4 regions of the Pseudomonas sp. PB3P13 genome follow, and region 1 is predicted to be linked to each of the others. Evidence: predicted binding sites of a transcription regulator. Region 1 holds the regulator's gene; each other region holds the start of a gene.

Evidence for each region. The regulator sigma-54, encoded in region 1, starts transcription at its own class of promoters, with help from an activator protein. The targets are predictions, from matches to a motif close to ANTGGCATNNANNTTGCTNT.
Region 2: the regulator sigma-54 is predicted to act here: its motif matches at 1,928-1,947, upstream of ACYZT1_RS08560 (flagellar basal body rod protein FlgF).
Region 3: the regulator sigma-54 is predicted to act here: its motif matches at 1,227-1,246, upstream of ACYZT1_RS16600 (circularly permuted type 2 ATP-grasp protein).
Region 4: the regulator sigma-54 is predicted to act here: its motif matches at 2,212-2,231, upstream of ACYZT1_RS16350 (CmpA/NrtA family ABC transporter substrate-binding protein).

The regions. Positions count from the first base shown of each region.
Region 1 is NZ_CM142702.1:1,058,739-1,062,205, forward strand. It holds gene ptsN (PTS IIA-like nitrogen regulatory protein PtsN) at 1-341, opposite strand, end outside; gene hpf (ribosome hibernation-promoting factor, HPF/YfiA family) at 354-662, opposite strand; gene ACYZT1_RS04660 (RNA polymerase factor sigma-54) at 737-2,230, opposite strand; gene lptB (LPS export ABC transporter ATP-binding protein) at 2,414-3,139, opposite strand; gene lptA (lipopolysaccharide transport periplasmic protein LptA) at 3,139-3,467, opposite strand, start outside.
Region 2 is NZ_CM142702.1:1,888,264-1,891,730, forward strand. It holds gene ACYZT1_RS08555 (sigma-54-dependent transcriptional regulator) at 74-1,633, shown strand; gene ACYZT1_RS08560 (flagellar basal body rod protein FlgF) at 2,002-2,739, shown strand; gene flgG (flagellar basal-body rod protein FlgG) at 2,788-3,467, shown strand, end outside.
Region 3 is NZ_CM142702.1:3,601,608-3,605,074, reverse strand. It holds gene speE (polyamine aminopropyltransferase) at 1-28, shown strand, start outside; gene ACYZT1_RS16610 (hypothetical protein) at 244-477, shown strand; gene ACYZT1_RS16605 (ribonuclease E inhibitor RraB) at 696-1,037, shown strand; gene ACYZT1_RS16600 (circularly permuted type 2 ATP-grasp protein) at 1,279-2,688, shown strand; gene ACYZT1_RS16595 (alpha-E domain-containing protein) at 2,701-3,467, shown strand, end outside.
Region 4 is NZ_CM142702.1:3,542,638-3,546,104, reverse strand. It holds gene ACYZT1_RS16360 (nitrate/nitrite transporter) at 1-37, opposite strand, end outside; gene ACYZT1_RS16355 (ANTAR domain-containing response regulator) at 290-865, opposite strand; gene ACYZT1_RS16350 (CmpA/NrtA family ABC transporter substrate-binding protein) at 881-2,092, opposite strand; gene ACYZT1_RS16345 (quinone-dependent dihydroorotate dehydrogenase) at 2,322-3,341, shown strand.

The DNA.
Region 1 (3,467 bases):
TGCGCATCGGTGGCGGCCTGCGGGACCAGCAGAACAAACAGCAGGTCGACCGGAGCGCCATCGATGGCGTCGAAATCAATTGGGGCGTCGAGGTGCATCAGTGCGCTGACAGGCGACGTGCAACCTTTCAAGCGGCAGTGAGGAATGGCGATGCCGTTTCCAAAACCGGTCGAGCCGAGTTTTTCACGGGCAATCAGAGCCTCGAAGACATCTTGCATTTCCAGATCCGGGACTTCTTTATGGATAAGGTTGGCAATTTGCTCGAGGGCTTTCTTTTTGCTGCCGCCCGGCACGTTCACGAGGGAACGGCCGGGGGTCAGGATGCTTTCAAGTCGGATCATGGGTAGGGAGTGTTAACGACCGGTTGCGCCCTGGAGGAGGCTCTGGGTCTTTTCCTTATGCTTTTTGAGTTGTTTATCGAGCTTGTCGGTCAAGGCGTCGATCGCCGCGTACATATCGGTATGTTCCGCGTTGGCGACCACTTCATTGCCGGGAATATGCAGCGTGGCTTCGATTTTCTGCTTGAGCTTTTCGACCGTCATCGTGACCTGCACGTTGGTGATCTTGTCGAAATGCCTCTCTAATCGTTCGAGTTTTTCGCCGATGTAGGTGCGAAGAGGTTCGGTCACTTCCAGTTGGTGTCCACTGATGTTGACTTGCATACAGCTTCTCCTTCGTTGCCAGTGCATAAAGCGGCAGGCTGGGTTGCCTGCCACTGGAACGCTGTAACGTGACTCTACATCAACCGCTTGCGTTCGCTCGAAGGCGCGATCCCGAGGGATTCACGGTACTTGGCGACGGTGCGGCGAGCCACCTGAATGCCTTGTGCCTCCAGTAAACCAGCGATCTTGCTGTCACTCAACGGCTTTTTCTGATTTTCCGCTGCAACCAGTTTTTTGATGATCGCGCGGATCGCCGTGGACGAGCATTCGCCGCCTTCAGAGGTGCTGACGTGACTGGAGAAAAAGTATTTCAGTTCATAGATACCGCGAGGGGTATGCATGAACTTCTGCGTGGTAACCCGGGAAATCGTCGATTCGTGCATGCCCACCGCTTCGGCGATGTCATGTAGCACCAACGGCTTCATGGCTTCGTCGCCGTACTCCAGAAAACCGCGCTGATGCTCGACGATCTGGGTAGCGACTTTCATCAGCGTTTCGTTGCGGCTTTGCAGGCTCTTGATGAACCAGCGAGCCTCCTGCAGCTGATTGCGCATGAAAGTGTTATCGGCGCTGGTGTCAGCGCGACGCACGAAACCGGCGTATTGGGCGTTGACTCGCAGCCGTGGCACCGACTCCTGATTAAGCTCCACCAGCCAGCGCTCGTTGTCCTTGCGCACGATCACGTCAGGCACGACGTATTCGGCTTCGCTGGATTCGATTTGCGAGCCTGGGCGCGGGTTGAGGCTCTGCACCAGTTCGATGACCTGGCGCAGTTCGTCTTCCTTGAGCTTCATGCGGCGCATCAGCTGGCTGTAATCGCGGCTGCCGAGCATGTCGATGTAATCGCAGACCAGGCGCTTGGCTTCGCTCAACCAAGGCGTCTTGGGCGGCAGCTGGCGCAGTTGCAGCAACAGGCATTCGCTCAGGTTGCGAGCGCCGATGCCGGCCGGTTCGAATTGCTGGATGCGGTGCAGGACGGCTTCAATTTCATCGAGTTCGACGTCCAGTTCGGGATCGAAGGCTTCGAGGATTTCATCGAGTGTTTCGTCGAGGTAGCCCTGATTATTGATGCAGTCGATCAAAGTCACGGCGATCAGGCGATCGGTGTCGGACATCGGCGCCAGGTTCAGCTGCCACAGCAAATGGCTCTGCAAGCTCTCGCCGGCTGAGGTGCGGGTGGTGAAGTCCCACTCGTCGTCGTCACTGCTCGGCAGGCTGCTGGCGCTGGTCTGGTAGACGTCTTCCCACGCGGTGTCGACCGGCAACTCATTAGGAATGCGCTCGTTCCAGTCACCTTCCTCCAGGTTGTCCACCGTCGGGGCCGTTTCCTGATAGGAGGGTTCCGAAACATCGGCGTTTGGAGGTTGTTCGGCCTTGTCGGCCAACGGGTCAGCGTTATCGAAGTCGTCGCCTTCTTCCTGGCGTTCGAGCATCGGATTGGACTCCAGGGCCTCCTGGATTTCCTGCTGCAGGTCCAGGGTCGACAATTGGAGCAGGCGGATGGCCTGTTGCAGCTGCGGTGTCATCGTCAGCTGCTGGCCCATTCTCAAGACTAGCGATGGTTTCATGGCAGGGGCTTAACACCTTATTCGCCGGCGCACATGCGCCATCCACTACAGGGCGCCGAAGCGCCAAACTTAAGCAAATTATATGCCTGAAACTGAAGTGTTTGCCTAGAGCGCGGTAACAATAAAACACACTGAGGTGTTCATCGCGTCAGGCGCTCGGCCGACTAGCCAGACACTCAGCGCTTACAGACGGAACTCGTGGCCCAGATAAACTTCCTTGACCAGATCGTTGGCCAGGATGGTGGCGGAGTCACCTTCGGCGATCAGTTGACCGTCGTTGACGATGTAGGCCGTTTCGCAGATATCCAGGGTTTCACGAACGTTGTGGTCGGTGATCAGCACGCCAATGCCTTTGGCTTTGAGGTGGTGAATGATCTGCTTGATGTCGCCGACCGAAATCGGGTCCACGCCGGCGAAGGGTTCGTCGAGGAGGATGAATTTCGGGTTGGTGGCCAGGGCGCGGGCAATTTCCACGCGGCGGCGTTCACCACCGGACAGGCTCATGCCGAGGTTGTCGCGAATGTGGCTGATGTGGAATTCCTGCAGCAGGCTTTCCAGTTCCTTGCGGCGTGCGGTCTTGTCGAGTTCCTTGCGGGTCTCGAGGATCGCCATGATGTTGTCTGCAACCGACAGTTTGCGGAAGATTGACGCTTCCTGCGGAAGATAGCCGATACCAGCCTTCGCACGACCGTGCATGGGCTGGTGGCTGACGTCCAGGTCGTCGATCAGTACTCGGCCTTGATCGGCCTGTACCAGGCCCACGATCATGTAGAAGCAGGTGGTTTTGCCGGCGCCGTTGGGGCCAAGCAAGCCGACGATCTGACCGCTGTCGATGGACAGGCTGACGTCACGCACGACCTGGCGGCTCTTGTAGCTCTTGGCCAGATGCTGGGCTTTCAGAGTTGCCATTACTGGGCCTTCTGCTCGTCGGTTTTCTTCTTCGGCTGGATCACCATGTCGATGCGCGGACGCGACTCGGTGACCTTGCTGCCCGTAGCGCGACCGGCGCTGGCAAGCTTCTTGTTGGTGTCATAGACGATCTTTTCGCCCTGGGTGATGTTGCCATCCTTGTCGATGACCTTGGCGCGATCGATCAGCACGACGCGGTCTTGCGAGGCGTGATACTGGATAGTCACCCCGTAGCCCTGAACCGGCTTGGTGTCGCCGGCCGTTTGCAGTTGCTCGAAGTAGGCGAGGTTGCCCACCGAAGTCACCACGTCAATATCGCCGGCCTGGG
Region 2 (3,467 bases), 830 kb from region 1:
CTATCGCCAGCAGGCTGGCTCCCACAGGTTTTGGCTGTGTCTGCACCTTACTCGTAGTTTTCAGGCCTTCTATATGCGTATCAAAGTTCATTGCCAGAACCGCATCGGCATCCTGCGCGACATTCTCAACCTGCTGGTCGAGTACGGCATCAACGTCGCTCGCGGTGAGGTCGGCGGTGAGCATGGCAACGCGATTTACCTGCATTGCCCCAACCTGATCAACATTCAGTTTCAGGCGCTGCGTCCGAAATTCGAATCAATAGGCGGGGTATTCGGTGTCAAGCGTGTCGGGCTGATGCCTAGCGAGCGTCGGCATATGGAGCTGAATGCCTTGCTCGGCGCCCTGGAATTTCCGGTGCTGTCGATCGACATGGGCGGCTCTATCGTGGCGGCCAACCGCGCGGCAGCACAATTGCTTGGCGTGCGGGTGGATGAGGTGCCGGGTATACCGTTGTCGCGTTACGCCGAGGACTTCGACGTGCCGGAACTGGTGCGCGCCAACAAGTCGCGGATCAATGGCATGCGGGTCAAGGTCAGCGGTGACGTGTTTCTCGCCGATATCGCCCCGCTGCAATCGGAGCATGACGACAGTGAAGCCATGGCCGGTGCGGTGCTGACCTTGCACCGGGCCGATCGGGTGGGCGAGCGCATCTATAACGTGCGCAAGCAGGAGCTGCGCGGCTTTGACAGTATCTTCCAGAGTTCCAAAGTGATGGCTGCGGTAGTGCGCGAGGCCCGGCGCATGGCGCCACTCGATGCGCCGCTATTGATAGAAGGCGAAACGGGCACCGGCAAAGAGCTGCTGGCGCGCGCCTGCCACCTGGCCAGCCCGCGCGGGCAGTCGCCGTTGATGGCGCTTAACTGCGCCGGGCTGCCGGAATCGATGGCCGAGACCGAATTGTTCGGCTATGGCCCCGGCGCATTCGAAGGCGCGCGGGCCGAAGGCAAACTCGGGCTGCTGGAGCTGACGGCAGGCGGTACGCTGTTTCTCGATGGCGTCGGCGAAATGAGCCCGCGCCTGCAGGTGAAATTGCTGCGTTTTCTGCAGGATGGCTGCTTCCGGCGTGTAGGCAGTGATGAAGAGGTCTATCTGGATGTACGGGTTATCTGCGCAACGCAGGTCGACTTGTCCGAGTTGTGCGCGCGCGGCGAATTTCGTCAGGATCTCTATCACCGTTTGAATGTGCTGTCGTTGCACATCCCGCCGCTGCGTGAATGCCTCGACGGCTTGACGCCGCTGGTGGAGCATTTTCTTGATCAGGCCAGTCGACAGATTGGTTGTGCGCTGCCGAAACTGGCGCCGGCGGCGATGGATCGGCTTAGTCACTATCATTGGCCAGGCAACGTCCGACAGCTGGAAAACGTGCTGTTCCAGGCGGTTTCCCTGTGCGAGGGCGGCACGGTCAAGGCTGAGCATATTCGCCTGCCGGACTACGGCGCGAGGCAGCCGCTTGGCGATTTTTCCCTCGAAGGCGGGCTGGACGCGATTGTCGGGCGCTTCGAAAAAGCCGTGCTGGAGAGTTTGTACGCCGAGCATCCGAGCAGCCGGCAATTGGGCAAGCGATTGGGGGTTTCGCATACGACGATCGCCAATAAGCTGCGTGAACATGCAGTGGGCAAGGACAACACCTGACCCTGCGGCGATGGGGCTTTTGTGGCGAGGGGCCTTGCCCCCGTTGGGTTGCGAAGCAGCCCGATATCCAGCAAGCAAATACTGCCAAGTAACGCATCGGGCGGGTTTGCGGCCGCTTCTCGACCGAACGGGGGCAAGCCCCCTCGGCACAGGGATTCTGTGTTGGCTGCAAACGGTCGACGCTTGCCGTAAGCGGCATGACACCGCCGGTTTTTCGTCTTTGACACGATTATCAATAACCCTCTTATTCCCCTCAGCCCCAGCATTTGCCGGGTCTCGTCCCCTGAAATAATAGTTGGTCTGCAAATTGCTTAAGGCTCAGCAGTACAGCAGTGGGCGGCAAACGTCCGGCATGCAGAGGAATGAGTGTGGACAAGTACCTTTATGTGGCAATGACCGGCGCCAGCCAGAATGCACTGGCGCAGAAGGCTCACGCGAACAACCTCGCGAACATTTCCACCAACGGTTTCCAGAAAGATCTGGAGCAGGCGCGTTCGATGCCGGTGTTCGGTGACAGCTTTCCGGCGCGTGCATTTGCGCTGTCGGAGCGGCCGGCCACTGACTTCTCTCCGGGGACCCTGGTGCAAACCGGACGCGAACTCGATGTCGCCGTGCAGGGCAATGGCTGGCTCGCCGTGCAGAACCCGGACGGTGGCGAAAGCTACGTGCGCACCGGCAGCCTGAACGTCGATGCGCTCGGCGTATTGCGCGCCGGCAACGGCATGCCGGTGATGGGTAACGGCGGGCCGATCTCCGTGCCGCCCGAGCAGCAGATCGAAATTGGCGAAGACGGCACCGTCAGCATCCGAGCGATGGGCGAAGGCCCTCGCGTGATGGCAGAAGTCGACCGGATCAAACTGGTCAACCCGGACTTCAAGAACATGACCAAAGGCCTCGACGGTTCAATTCACACCAAGGACGGTCAGCCGGCGCAAGCCGATGCCAACGTCAAACTGGTGTCCGGTTTTCTCGAATCGAGCAACGTCAATGCCGTGGAAGAAATGACTTCGGTACTGGCGCTGGCGAAGCAGTTCGAACTGCACATCAAAATGATGAACACCGCCAAAGAAGACGACCAGGCCATGGCTCGGGTCTTGCAGATCTAATAATCATCACAACGTCGCGCCGTTAAACAGGCGCACGAGGAGAATCGAATGCTTCCGGCTCTATGGGTTGCCAAAACAGGTCTGTCCGCCCAGGACACCAACCTCACCACCATTTCCAACAACCTGGCCAACGTGTCGACTACGGGTTTCAAACGTGACCGCGCCGAGTTCCAGGACTTGCTCTACCAGATCAAACGCCAGCCAGGCGCCCAGTCGACTCAGGACAGCGAACTGCCATCGGGTCTGCAAGTGGGTACCGGTGTGCGCATTGTCGGTACGCAGAAAAACTTCAACGCCGGTAGCCTGCAAACCACCGAGCAGCCGTTGGACATGGCCATCGACGGTCGCGGTTTTTTCCAGATTCTGCAGCCGGACGGCACCACGTCCTACACCCGTGACGGTACATTCCACCTCGACTCCAACGGTCAGATCGTCAACTCCAGCGGCTTCGCTCTGGAGCCGGCGATTGTCATCCCGAACGACGCGCAGACCTTCACCGTCGGCAAGGACGGCACCGTCTCTGTGACCGTTGCCGGCAACCCGGCTGCTCAGGTGATCGGCAACCTGCAAACTGCCGACTTCATCAACCCGGCCGGTCTGCAAGCCGTGGGCAACAACCTGTTCCTGGAAACCGCTGCCAGTGGCGCGCCGCAAGTCGGCACGCCGGGCCTCGCCGGTTTCGGTACCACGCTGCAGAACACTCTGGAAACGTCCAACGTCAGCACCGT
Region 3 (3,467 bases), 2.5 Mb from region 1:
GGCGGTCAACAAGCCAAGCAACGACTAATGTCCTACACGACATCCTGTGGGAGCTAGCCTGCTGGCGATGGCGGCCTGTCAGGCGACTCCGTTGTCGAGCCAAACGCCGCCATCGCCAGCAGGCTGGCTCCCACAGTTGTCTTTGCATTCACACGCTTACAGCCTAATCCCGTTGAACGATATCGCGGTGCAAAAGTCCAGATAGGAGTAAGCCCACTTGCGGGTTTTATCGAGGAGGCACCGATGCAAAAGTGGACAGTCACTTACGTGGATGATCACGGCGAAACAGTCGAGGAAGTCTTTGAGTGCGACGAGTGCCCGGACAACGAGCACGCCGCCACTTTGCTTAAGGAGCGGCTTTTCCCTGTCGCAGCCAAACTGGATCTGAACGATCTGGATGGCCGCACCGACGACGCCAGCGTAAAAAGTCTCATGACCCAGAACAGCATACAAATCCTCGGCATCACCCCCGTCTGATACTCCCCGTGGCACATTTTTGAAACACCAGGCCTTGGCAGCAGCTCTGACTTGCGGCTACTCTGCAAGCGAGATCAGCGAACGGATCGCGCTAAGGTCTGGTCTTGTCAGCTACATGCTTGCTTCCCGGCGGTAACGTGGTTATCGCTTCACTCGCCGCCACGGCTGCGCAGTTGGGAACACGGAAAGTCTATCCAGCAGTGTGAGGGGGACGATTCATGAGCACAGCCTATCAAGAAGACATCAGCAGCAGCGTGCTGCGCCGCATGAAAGAAGGCGGTTTCGATTTTTCCCGGTTTCATCCTATCGAGTTCTACGCCATTTTCCCGGACGAGGAGCGGGCACGCAGGGCGGCAGGTCACTACAACGGCGAATCCATGAACGCACAGATCAGCGTGCGCGATGACGGCGCGTGGTATCTGGAACTGAGCAAAGTGATGTCGGCAACGTATGACGGCATCGGCGATTTCGAGCAGGATTTCGAGGCAGTGGTCGAGCCTTTGGGCGGCATCATCGAAGGGTGGGGCGTCAAACAGGAGGTGCGGGGGCGACTTGCCTGACACCATGAACAGTGACAATGTCCACTCACGGCTAACCTTCGGGTTGGCCGTTTTTCGTTCACCCGCTGACAGCCAGTACCCCGCCTTGCAATGAGGCGCCGCCCTTCAGGCGCGGGCGTTAAACGCCCAGGAACGGTGCGACGTTCTCGCACCGGTCATGCAACCGATTGATCTGAAAGCGATTGTGCCGATGGCACGAGCCTTGCGATGGATGACAGGTCCGGGTGACAAGGAGTACGGCATGATCCGCACCTATTTTGATGAGATGTACGATGCCGGCGGCCAGGTCCGCTCGCATTATCGGGAGTTTGCCCGTTGGCTGGCGGAAACCCCTGACGAGCTGTTGGCCCAGCGGCGACGCGAAGCCGATCTGCTGTTCCATCGCGCCGGCATCACGTTCACCCTCTATGGCGACGAGCAGGGCACAGAGCGGCTGATCCCGTTCGACACCATTCCGCGCAGTATCCCGGCCAGCGAGTGGCGAATCGTCGAGCGCGGCTGCATTCAACGAGTCAAGGCGCTGAACATGTTCCTCGCCGACCTCTATCACGAGCAACGCATCATCAAGGCCGGCATCATCCCCGCCGAACAAGTTCTGGCCAATGAGCAATATCAGTTGGCGATGCAGGGGCTGGATTTGCATCGCGACATTTATTCGCACATTTCCGGCGTCGATCTCGTACGGGATGGCGACGGCACGTACTACGTGCTCGAAGACAATCTTCGTACACCGAGCGGCGTCAGCTACATGCTCGAAGACCGCAAAATGATGATGCGGTTGTTCCCTGAATTGTTCTCCGCCCAGCGCATCGCGCCCATCGACCATTACCCGAACCTGCTGCTCGACACCCTGAAAAGCTCCAGCCCTATCGATAACCCGAGCGTGGTGGTGCTGACGCCGGGGCGCTTCAACAGCGCGTTTTTCGAACATGCTTTTCTGGCCCGCGAGATGGGCGTTGAACTGGTCGAGGGCGCAGACCTGTTCGTGCGCGACGACAAGGTATTCATGCGGACCACGGACGGGCCAAAAGCGGTCGACGTGATCTACCGTCGGCTCGACGATGCCTTCCTCGATCCATTGGCGTTCAACCCCGATTCGATGCTGGGCGTGCCGGGGCTGCTGTCGTCCTATCGCACGGGCAATGTGGTGCTGGCAAATGCCATCGGCACCGGCGTTGCGGACGATAAATCGGTTTATCCGTTTGTCACCGACATGATCCGCTTCTACCTCGACGAAGAGCCGATTCTGAAGAATGTGCCGACATGGCAGTGTCGTAATCCTTCCGAACTTTCCCACGTGCTGGCCAACCTTCCGGACCTGGTGGTCAAGGAAACCCAAGGCTCGGGCGGTTACGGAATGTTGGTGGGGCCGGCGGCGACGGCGGCGGAGATCGAATCGTTCCGACAGCGGATCAAGGCCAAGCCCCATGCTTATATCGCGCAACCGACGTTGTCGCTGTCGACCTGTCCGACCTTTGTCGAAAACGGTATCGCGCCGCGCCACATCGACCTGCGTCCGTTCGTATTGTCTGGTCGCGAAACCCGGGTTGTGCCCGGCGGCCTGACCCGTGTCGCCCTGCGTGAAGGCTCTCTGGTGGTGAATTCTTCCCAGGGCGGCGGCACCAAGGACACCTGGGTGGTCGAGGATTGAAGGAAGCCTGCCATGTTAAGTAGAACTGCCTCGGATTTGTACTGGATGTCGCGTTACCTGGAGCGGGCGGAAAACCTCGCGCGGATGCTCGACATCAGTTATTCGCTGTCGCTGATGCCACAGGATGGTCGCGGTGACGGCTTGCACGAACTCGCCATGCCGCTGCTGATCACCGGCACCCTCGAAGATTACCTCGAGCGCCACGGTGAACTGCACGCCGAGCGTCTGTTGCATTTTTTCGCGCTGGATGCCGCCAACCCGGCGAGCATCTACAGTTGCCTCGGTTCGGCCCGCGCCAGTGCGCACGCAGTGCGTGGGCGAATTACCGCGGACATGTGGGAAAACATCAACGCCACCTGGCTGGAAATTCGCGGGATCGCCGATCAGGGCTTGAGTCGCTACGGCATGAGCCGCTTTTGCGAGTGGATTAAGGAACGGTCCCACCTGTTTCGCGGCGCGTCCTACGGCACGATCATGCGCAACGATGCGTTTCGCTTCATTCGTCTGGGCACGTTTATCGAAAGGGCTGACAACACGCTGCGTCTGCTCGATGCGCGCTATGAAATGGCCGGCGATCAGGCTGAAGCGGTCAATGACGGCACGGCACACGCGTATTACCAATGGAGCGCCCTGTTGCGAGCCTTGTCCTCCTTCGAGGCCTACACCGAAATTTACCGTGATGCCCCCGGCGCCCGGCACGTGGCGGAATTGTTATTGCTGCGCGCTGACGTCCCGCGTTCGTTGCGCGCCTGCACCGAGGAGATCGACCAGATTCTCGC
Region 4 (3,467 bases), 2.5 Mb from region 1:
TTGGGGTATGGCCGGATTTCCAGAAGCTTGAATTCATCGCGCACCTCAGCGGTTGGTCGTCTCGAAAAAGAGTCATGAACTAGCGAGTGGGGCGTCGGCACGGCCGCACCACCGACCCCGGGTTGCGGGGCCAAACAAAAAAACGCCGCCACCTGATTCGCCGAAAGGCAAACGAGGTGAGCGACGTCTTTGTCGTAGGTGGGCAACCGCCGTTGGTTACCTGTGGTGATTACTTAGCGAGATTTGTGCCAATAGTTTGTATGGGGATAAAGAGATTGTTGTGGCGAGGTCAACCCAACAACTCACTCATCGCAATGATCTGTTCCGCCACCTGAATCAGCTTCTGCTGGCGGCTCATCGCCTGGCGACGCATCAGGGTGTAGGCCTCTTCTTCATTGCACGCTTTCATCTTCATCAGCATGCCTTTGGCCAGCTCGATGCGCTTGCGCTCAGCCAGTTGCTGGTCGCGGGCGTGCAATTGCGCGCGCAAGGCCTGGTCGCTTTCAAAGCGTGCCATGGCAACGTCGAGAATCGGCTGCAAACGTTGTGCATGAATGCCTTCGACGATGTAGGCACTGACCCCGGACTTGATCGCCTGGCGCATTACATTGGGGTCATGTTCGTCGGTAAACATCACGATTGGGCGCGGCTGATCCCGCGACACCAGCACCACTTGCTCCATCACATCACGGCTTGGTGACTCGGTATCGATCAGGATCACGTCGGGGCGCACCGTTTCGACGCGCGCGGGCAAGTCGATGGTCAGGCCGGATTCGTCGATCACCTCGAACCCGGCTAGCGTCAACGCCGCTTTCAGGCGGCCGACTTTTTTCGCAGTGTCGTTGATCAGCAGAATACGCAGCATGTTCGCAATCTCCTGTCAGCGGCGGGCGAGAAGGGGTGAGCTGTCGCTCAAAGCGTGCAGCTTGAAGCTCTGGGCGTAGGCGACGGGTTCGGAACCATCCCAGACTTTGCCGTCAATCAACTGGCTGCTGCGCATGTCGCGAGCGTTGGCGGCCACGCCGACAGCGGCGGCGGCCTCCCGGTACAGGTTCAGTTGCTGCACGTGTCGGGCCACCGCGAGGTAGTCCGGATCGTCGCGCAACAACCCCCAGCGCCGGAACTGGGTCATGAACCACATGCCATCGGACAAATACGGCAGATTGACCTCGCCGTCACCGTGGAAACGCAGTGCGTGCGGGTCCTGCCAGCGATTGCCGAGGCCGTCGTCATAATCGCCGAGCAGGCGCGGTTCGATGCAGTCGAGCGGCGCGTCGAGAAACTCGGCCGCACTTAACAGCTGCGCGGTGCTGCGTCGATTTTCGGTGTTCTGATCAATGAAACGGCTGGCTTCCAGAATCGCCATCACCAGCGCTCGCGCCGTGTTGGGATATTGCTCCACAAAGGCGCGGGTGCACCCGAGGACCTTTTCCGGGTGATCGGGCCAGAGGGTCTGCGTGGTCGCCATGGTGAAGCCGAGGTTCTGTTTCACCGCACTGGCAGACCAGGGTTCGCCGACGCAAAAGCCGTCAATACGCCCCGCCTGAAGGTGCGCGACCATTTGCGGAGGCGGCACCACCACGCTGGTGACATCGTGCAGCGGATGAATGCCCAGACTCGCGAGCCAGTAATACAGCCACATGGCGTGGGTCCCGGTGGGGAAAGTCTGGGCAAAAGTGAGTTTCGGGCGAGTTTGGTGCACGTGCCGGTCGAGTGCTTCAGGACCGGTCACGCCCAGGGCTTGCAAGCCGTGGGACAAGTTGATGCTCTGGCCATTCTGGTTCAGGCCCATCAGTACCGCCATGTCGGTGGGCGCGACGCCGCCGATGCCTAAATGCACGGCGTAGATCAAACCGTACAGGCTGTGCGCGGCGTCGAGTTCGCCATTGACCAGTTTGTCGCGCAGGTTGGCCCAGGACGACTGGCGCTTGAGGTTCAACGTCAGCCCATAGGGCTGAGCGAAGCCCTGGGTGGCGGCAACGACCACCGAGGCGCAGTCGCTGAGGGCCATGAAGCCGAGGTTGATGTCGGTCTTTTCCGGGGCGTCGCTGCCGTTGACCCAGGCCAACGGACCGGCTGATGGTTCGTTCATCGCATCTTCACCTTGCATAAAAAAGCGTCGTCCCGGGTCCTCGCATGAGCAAGGCCGGGTGACGACGCCACTGTCCTGGCACCCATGCCGTCGTTGGCATGAGTACTGATGCAGTGACTGGTGCAAGGCATATGCCAGCACCGACGATTTGCCTGCGCGCCTCGCGCGCGACTGCGATGCCCGGCTATAATCGCCGCCTCATTTCGCCGCGCTCGAGACCACACCGCCCATGTACACCCTGGCCCGTCAGCTGTTGTTCAAACTTTCCCCGGAAACCTCCCACGATCTGTCCCTGGACTTGATTGGCGCGGGCGGGCGGTTGGGCCTTAACGGCTTGCTGAGCAAGGCGCCGGCGAAAATGCCGGTGACCGTCATGGGCCTGGATTTTCCCAACCCGGTAGGGCTGGCGGCCGGTCTGGACAAGAACGGCGCGGCCATCGACGGCTTCGCTCAGCTGGGTTTTGGTTTTGTCGAAATCGGCACCATCACCCCGCGCCCGCAGCCGGGTAATCCGAAACCTCGGATTTTCCGTCTGCCGGAAGCCGAGGCGATCATCAACCGCATGGGCTTCAACAATCTCGGCGTCGATCATTTGCTGGCACGGGTGGCAGCGGCCAAATACAAAGGCGTGCTGGGCATCAACATCGGCAAGAATTTCGACACACCGGTCGAGCGCGCGGTCGATGATTACCTGATCTGCCTGGACAAGGTCTACGTCCACGCCAGTTATGTCACGGTCAACGTCAGCTCGCCGAACACCCCAGGCCTGCGCAGCCTGCAATTTGGCGATTCGCTCAAGCAGTTGCTTGCCGACCTTGCCACCCGCCGCGCGGAACTGGCGCTGCGTTACGGCAAACATGTACCGCTGGCCATCAAGATTGCCCCGGACATGACCGACGAGGAAACCGCACAGGTCGCCCAAGCGCTGATCGAAACCGGAATGGACGCGGTGATCGCCACCAACACCACCCTGAGCCGCGTGGGCGTTGAAGGCATGGAGCACGGTGACGAGGCGGGCGGTCTGTCCGGCGCCCCGGTGCGCGAGAAGAGCACCCATACCGTTAAGGTGTTGGCGTCGGAGCTGGCGGGTCGCTTGCCGATCATTGCTGTAGGCGGAATCACCGAAGGCAGGCATGCCGCTGAAAAAATCGCGGCCGGTGCGAGCCTGGTGCAGCTCTATTCCGGTTTCATCTACAAAGGCCCGGCGTTGATTCGTGAATCTGTCGATGCCATAGCAGCACTGCGCTGATCCTGTGAGAGCGAGCTTTTGTGGCGAGGGGGCCTGCCCCCGTTCGGCTGCGCAGCAGGCGTAGATCCTGCGCCCGTGATTTATCTGACGCACCGTTTTTTTTTGCATTGGGGCTGCTTCGCGACC